DNA from 3 places in the Rossellomorea vietnamensis genome. Region 3 is predicted to be linked to each of the others. Evidence: predicted binding sites of a transcription regulator. Region 3 holds the regulator's gene; each other region holds the start of a gene.
What was found. Region 3 encodes CtsR, which represses protease genes until heat stress. Its sites were predicted from a motif close to ATGGTCAATAAAGGTCAAACA; they were not measured.
Positions count from the first base shown of each region.

Region 1: the regulator CtsR is predicted to act here: its motif matches at 1,268-1,288, upstream of clpP (ATP-dependent Clp endopeptidase proteolytic subunit ClpP).
Region 2: the regulator CtsR is predicted to act here: its motif matches at 1,133-1,153, upstream of clpB (ATP-dependent chaperone ClpB).

Region 1 covers NZ_CP104558.1:3,522,571-3,524,842, forward strand. Annotated here, with positions in the region: gene whiA (DNA-binding protein WhiA) at 1-199, shown strand, start outside; gene N5C46_RS17945 (HPr family phosphocarrier protein) at 227-484, shown strand; gene clpP (ATP-dependent Clp endopeptidase proteolytic subunit ClpP) at 597-1,196, opposite strand; tRNA gene N5C46_RS17955 (tRNA-Arg) at 1,768-1,839, shown strand; gene N5C46_RS17960 (3'-5' exonuclease) at 1,954-2,272, shown strand, end outside.
Region 2 covers NZ_CP104558.1:1,289,543-1,291,814, forward strand. Annotated here, with positions in the region: gene clpB (ATP-dependent chaperone ClpB) at 1-1,117, opposite strand, end outside; gene N5C46_RS06650 (YjzC family protein) at 1,240-1,419, opposite strand; gene N5C46_RS06655 (undecaprenyl-diphosphate phosphatase) at 1,614-2,272, shown strand, end outside.
Region 3 covers NZ_CP104558.1:2,733,045-2,735,316, forward strand. Annotated here, with positions in the region: gene N5C46_RS14125 (protein-arginine kinase McsB) at 1-534, opposite strand, end outside; gene N5C46_RS14130 (protein-arginine kinase activator protein McsA) at 531-1,079, opposite strand; gene N5C46_RS14135 (CtsR family transcriptional regulator) at 1,100-1,561, opposite strand.

The sequences.
Region 1 (2,272 bases), 790 kb from region 3:
ACATGTAGGATTGCAGGTTTTACCCGATAAACTAAGGGAGATAGCAGAGCTTCGAGTGAACTATCAGGATGTCACGTTGAAAGAACTGGGGGAAATGGTGTCAGGCGGCACGATCAGTAAATCGGGAATCAATCACCGCTTACGGAAAATCGATCAGCTGGCAGACAAGTTACGAGCGGGAGAAAAGCTCAATACCTAACTAAGGACAAAGGGGAGAGAAATGAATATGGTGGAAAAACAAGTAGAAGTGAAATTAAAGACGGGTTTACAAGCACGACCGGCAGCACTATTCGTACAGGAGGCAAATCGCTTCTCATCTGAAATCTTCTTAGAGAAGGACGGGAAGAAGGTCAATGCCAAAAGCATCATGGGCTTGATGAGTCTGGCGATCTCCACCGGCTCTGCCATCACATTGGTAGCGGACGGAAGCGACGAAGAAGAAGCGCTCGTTGCCCTTGAAGGATTCGTGCAAAAAGAAGCGTAACACCAACTTCACAAAAAGCCGATGACCAGGGAGTGGTCACCGGCTTTTTCTATTGGGTAGGGAAGACGATAAAACCCCCTTCACGGAGTACGGAAAGGGGGTTTTATGGTTCTTACTTATTATTATCCATTTCGTTACGTGTGATGATGCGGTCGATCAATCCGTATTCAAGCGCTCTTTCAGCTGTCATGAAGTTATCGCGGTCTGTATCTTTTGAAATTACTTCAAGAGGTTGACCAGTGCGATCAGCAAGGATTTGATTCAATTTTTCACGAAGGAATAGAATACGCTTTGCAGCGATTTCAATTTCTGTCGCCTGACCTTGAGCACCACCAAGTGGTTGGTGAATCATCACTTCGGCGTTAGGAAGGGCTAGGCGCTTGCCTTTTGCTCCAGCTGCAAGAAGGAACGCTCCCATTGAAGCCGCCATACCGATACAGATCGTTTGAACATCAGGCTTGATGTATTGAATCGTATCGTAAATAGCCATACCTGCCGTGATGCTTCCGCCAGGAGAGTTTATGTAGATTGAGATATCCTTCTCCGGGTTTTCAGATTCAAGGAAAAGAAGTTGTGCTACAATGGAGTTCGCCACATTGTCGTCAATGCCGCTTCCAAGCATGATGACACGGTCTTTCAATAAACGTGAATAAATGTCATACGCACGCTCACCGCGGTTTGTTTGTTCAATAACTGTAGGAATTAAATTCATCCTCGTTCCTCCTTAGATATCTTTTATTTTTTTAGAGTTACTTATTCACTTTGTACTGTTATCATACACCCATGGTCAATAAAGGTCAAACTTAACGCTTCCTTATTTACCCTGTATATAAATCCTTTCTACATGATACCCATTCATACCTTTTTTAAACGGCACACAAGTTGTAAAGTTTGTTGTATTAGTGAGTTGGTCAAGTCAGTTCTAGTTTGAATATTAAAAAGAATAAGGATAGATCGTAGACCGTTTCTTTCCGCTGCAGGCACTTGCTTTCCGGCGGGGAGGGAGTCGAGCCTCCTCGGGCTTGTGCCCTGTGGGGTCTCGACCTTCCCTCTAGTCCCGCAGGAGTCAAGTGCCTTCCGCTTCAATCCACTCTTTGGTTCTTTAATAGGGTAGATAAAGAGTAAAGCAGATCGTGTTAGAGTTCACTAATTACAAATAAATTCCTACTTCACCTTTTAAAAGATATTAATGGATAATCTAAAAAAGAAGTAAACGATAATATCTATTGCAAACAAGCAATATCTGGCTTATAATATATATTCGTGACGGTTATTCATTTCATGCCCTCGTGGTGCAACGGATAGCACGTAAGATTCCGGTTCTTAAAATGGGGGTTCGATTCCCTCCGAGGGCGTAGTTGAAAGAGAGATATGAAGGTGTTTCTACAAGTTAATAATTTGTGGAAGCACCTTTTTTCGTTCTTGATATAGTGAAGAAGAACAATCTAAAATTGGGATGGTGGCTTCGTATGAAAGATTTTATAGCTTTTGATTTTGAAACGGCTAATCGTGCAAGACACAGTATATGCTCAGTCGGAATGGTGTTTGTAGAAAATGGTGAAATGGTTGATTCCATTTACGAATTAATCGATCCGGAAGAGGGATTCGATAGGTTTAATATCAGCATACATGGAATTACACCACAAGATGTCAAAGGTGCAATGACGTTCGATGCTTTCTATCATTCTATCAAGGACAAAATTGAGAATAAGTTGATGATTGCTCATAATCTTTCCTTCGATGGGTACGCTTTGAGGGATAATTTAGCCCGTTATGAAATGAAGCCTG
Region 2 (2,272 bases), 1.4 Mb from region 3:
TGGCCCGGTCATGAATATTGACCCCATGATGGATCTCGAATCGTTCCTTCAAGCCTCTCAGGATGGAAATCGTATCCTCCACATTCGGTTCCTGTACGAGCACTTGTTGAAAGCGTCTTTCCAGGGCTGGATCCTTCTCGATATACTTTCGGTATTCATTGAGGGTCGTTGCCCCGATGCAGTGAAGCTCCCCTCTGGCAAGCATGGGCTTCAGGATATTCCCCGCGTCCATGGCCCCCTCTGTTTTTCCTGCACCGACAATCGTATGGAGTTCATCTATGAAAAGAAGGATGCGCCCTTCACTCTTTTTCACCTCTTGGAGTACGGCCTTCAGCCGCTCTTCAAACTCACCCCTGAATTTCGCTCCTGCGACTAAAGAGCTCATGTCCAGCTCGAAAATCGTCTTATCCTTTAAACCTTCAGGTACGTCTTTACGAACAATCCTCTGTGCCAGACCTTCCACAATGGCGGTTTTCCCTACTCCCGGCTCTCCGATCAGGACGGGATTATTCTTCGTTTTCCGGGAAAGAATGCGAATGACGTGGCGGATTTCACTATCTCTCCCGATGACAGGATCGATTCTCCCTGATCTCACATCTGCCACAAGATCCCTTCCGTATTTCTTGAGTGCTTCATATTTCACTTCCGGGTTTTGTGTCGTCACCCTGCTCCCTCCTCTTATCTGTTCAATGATTTCTCTTACGATCTTTTCCATTACCCCTTGCTGCGTCAAATACAGCGTAATCGGATGCTGCTTCTGCTTCCACAGGGAAAGAGCAAGATGCTCAATGGAAATATAGTCATCTTCCCATTTGCGTTTCAAGCTCTCACTATCGGCGAAAAGTTGATGGATATCCCTTGAAAGGTACTGTCCGTATTGGATTCCCTCACCCTCTACCGCAGGGATGTCATCTAACTTCTCATCGATCCATTCCGTCATTAACTGAATGGTTATCCCCGCCCGTTCATATATTGTGCGAAGGAAGCTCTCTTCCGGCCCGAGCAGCGACTTCCACAAATGAAGGGCACTTATATCTGTATGTAGCTTTTCTGTGGCCAATTGACCAGCCGAAGCCAACCCTTCCTGGATGCTGTGGGTCATGTTATCAAGATTCATTATCTGTCACCTCACATTTTGACCTTCATTGACCTTTAATGACATTATATCCCTTTCATTCGAAAAAGGAAAAGAAAAAGGAACAAGGATTGCCTTGAACGGGGCACCCTTGTTCCTGATGGTTAAGGTTTTCTCATATACGACCATAGGCGGTTATGGTTGGAGTTCTCAGGAAACCTGTCCCCTGCTTTCAGACGCAGTTTTTGCGGATTCTTTACCATGCTCCCGGTTTCACCGATTTCTATATACTCACCATTGTTCGGTGCCTTTTCGCCGGCCCTGAATTGTCGTGACTGTCCCATTCTTACCCCTCCTTTTTCGAAGCGATGCTTCTTTCCTATTTTTCTACAAGCGTGACCTTTCATGCATGCCAGATGAAGGATAAATATGATAATCACGTTACGGTTCGGTTAACATTCGGAAAAAGGCTTTACAGTCTTTCCCTTAATGGTGTTAAATTAAAAAATGTGGAGAAAAAAAGCTTGGAGGATATACAATGGATTTTTATTTGATTATGAAATACTTATTTTTGGGGATTTTTCAAGGGTTCACGGAACCGATTCCGATCTCATCCAGTGGACACCTGCTGCTTGCACAGCATTTCCTTGGTATCAAAGACACAACACTGACCTTTGAAATTCTGGTCAATACGGCATCATTACTCGCTGTTCTCATTATTTACCGGGAAGACATCTTACGCCTCATCGTAAATGGCCTCGGTTATTTCAAGCAGAAAACACCCGAAACAAAACGTGATTTTCATTTCATCATATATTTACTGATCGGCACAATCCCAGCTGGGGTGATCGGTATATTATTCGGCGATGTGATTGAGGAACATCTTACTTCTGTCATCACGGTGGGTATCACGCTCATCATTACAGGTATCGCCCTTTGGATGATCCGTAACCTGAGAGGAAGAAAAAATGATGGAGACTTGAACGTAAAGGACGCGATCATCATCGGTCTTGCACAGGCAGTTGCCCTCATCCCCGGAATCAGTCGTTCAGGTGCAACGATCGTTGCCGCCATGGCAAGCGGTATGAAGGCAGAAACAGCCCTTCGCTTCTCGTTCCTTCTTTATATACCTGTCAGTGTAGGCGTCATGGTATTTGGGATTAGCGACTTGATGGGTGATCCGAACCTAGCTTCCAT
Region 3 (2,272 bases):
TGAAGCCCTGAGCCCCGTCCCCACGTTGGTAGGACAAGTCGTTAAGTAGCCATGCTTCTCATCAAACGCAAAGTCAAATTCACTTTCAAACCAATCGTCGATCTGATTGGCTTTCTTTAGAGCTTCCTTCAATTGCAGACCTGGATATAAACACTGTATTCGAATATGGTCCTCTTCGTTTACCATTATGCTAATATCTTCCTCACTTGATAAAAGGACAGCTCCATAATTCGTTTCCTCTGCGAGATTCGGACTTATGAGGTGTTTCTCCATTAATACCCTCTTTTGAAGAGGCTGAATCTCACTTGTAGGTAAAAATTCTAATTCTCCTAAATTCTTCGGGTATGATGTGAGCTTCTCCTTTACCCGATCCACGATTTCCCGGGCTTCCTCAGAAGAATAAAGAGTGGAAAAACGGAAGTCCGTCAGATTCCTCGCAAGCCTTACCCTCGAGCTGAGGACAATATCCGAATTCGGTCCCTCCTCACTCATCCAGGAACTGACGGCATTACTCAAGAATTTCTCAAGACTCATTCGTTATCGCCTCCCTCTTTCTTCATTTCCTTTTCCAGGGAGCGGATTTCGTCTCGGATTTCGGCTGCTTTCTCAAACTCTTCATCCGCAATCATCGTTTGCAATTCAGACTTCAACTGCAATACCTTCTTTTTTACATGGATGGCTCCGCCCATACGTTCCGGAACCTTACCGTGATGCTCGACATTTCCATTATGAACACGCTTTAATAATGGAGTGAGTTCCTCTTTAAACGTCTCATAACAATGGGCACAGCCGAAGCGTCCCACATTGATGAACTGATGAATCGTCATTTTACATTTTTCACACTGTAAAACTTCTGTCTTAGGAATCTCGGTTTCCTTTGCCTGCTTAAATGCAGGAGCTATATTAAGAAGACCTGCCAATAGATTGTTCACAGAAAAGCCGGGAGAAGAATCAAACATAAACATCTCACCCTTATCCTGAGCACATTGCTCACATAAGTGAACCTCTGTTTTTTCCCCGTTTACCACCTTGGTAAAATGAAGGGTCGCAGGTCTTTCATTGCACTCTTGACAAACCATCCCATTCACCTCTTTAACCCTTACTCATACTTCAATGTATCCAGCATGGCTCTAAGCATTCGTCCTCTCAGTATATCCCGTTCGGGTAATTCAACCATGATGACCGATCGATCCATCACACTCAGCATGATCTTGGCTTCTCTTTCAGAAATGATTTCTTCTTCGACTAACCGAAAAACAATATCAGCTGCCGTATTCTGACTGATCGTTTGTGTAATCAATGCCACTAGCTGGTCGATCAAGTGAACCTGATCGTGGGCCTTCACCTTCATGATCCGGATGTATCCACCGCCGCCTCGTTTACTTTCTACTACATACCCTCGTTCTACAGTAAAGCGGGTATTAATCACATAATTAATTTGAGAAGGAACACATTGAAACTTATCAGCGATCTCGCTTCTTTTAATCTCGACTATCTCACTTTCACTCAGTTCTAACACATTCTTTAAATAATTTTCAATGATGTCGGATATGTTCCTCATCAAACCTCCTCCTCATTTTGACTTTGACTATATTTGACTATAATTATACAACCGTGTTTTAAACTTTGCAATTATGAAGTTTGACCTTAGAAGTTTTCCTGTTTACGGAAGGTTTTAAACGTGTGAATGTGAGATTGTTGGATAGAAATTTGGAATTGGGGCACAACGTAGGTGAGAAGTCTTAGGATGGGGTGCCGTGGTGAGTGGGTTTTGTAGTAGTGGCAATTGGGATTGGTTTAGGCTCAGGAAGAAGTGAATTCTAACTATCCTGACAAGAATGCTTCGTTCCTTAAATAGCGTTTTTTTTGGCTATTTTCTCTCCGTTCGATTGGCTTTCAGGTTAGATTGTCTACTTAAGCTGATATTGTGATGTTAGATGGGATTTTGAGACGGCTAAGTTGCGGATTTTTTATTTACTTTGCCTTTTCGGAAAGCAATCATGCGAGTTTTGAGGGGAATCATGCCGGATTGATGATAATCGTGCGGGGGAAGGGTTTTTCATGCGAGGTTGTGATTTATCATGCGGTATTTCAAATAATCGTGCCAGCTTGTCGAATTTTCTTTACACCGTCCTTACCAGTTCACTCATCCATCACCCATTCCCTTCTTCGTCAACAGGCAGAGACTCTGTCCCTAAAACAGCGTCTCTCTCACAATGTTTTTCGAACTTCAAAACAACACAAAAAAGAGCAACTCACTAAGAGCTACTCT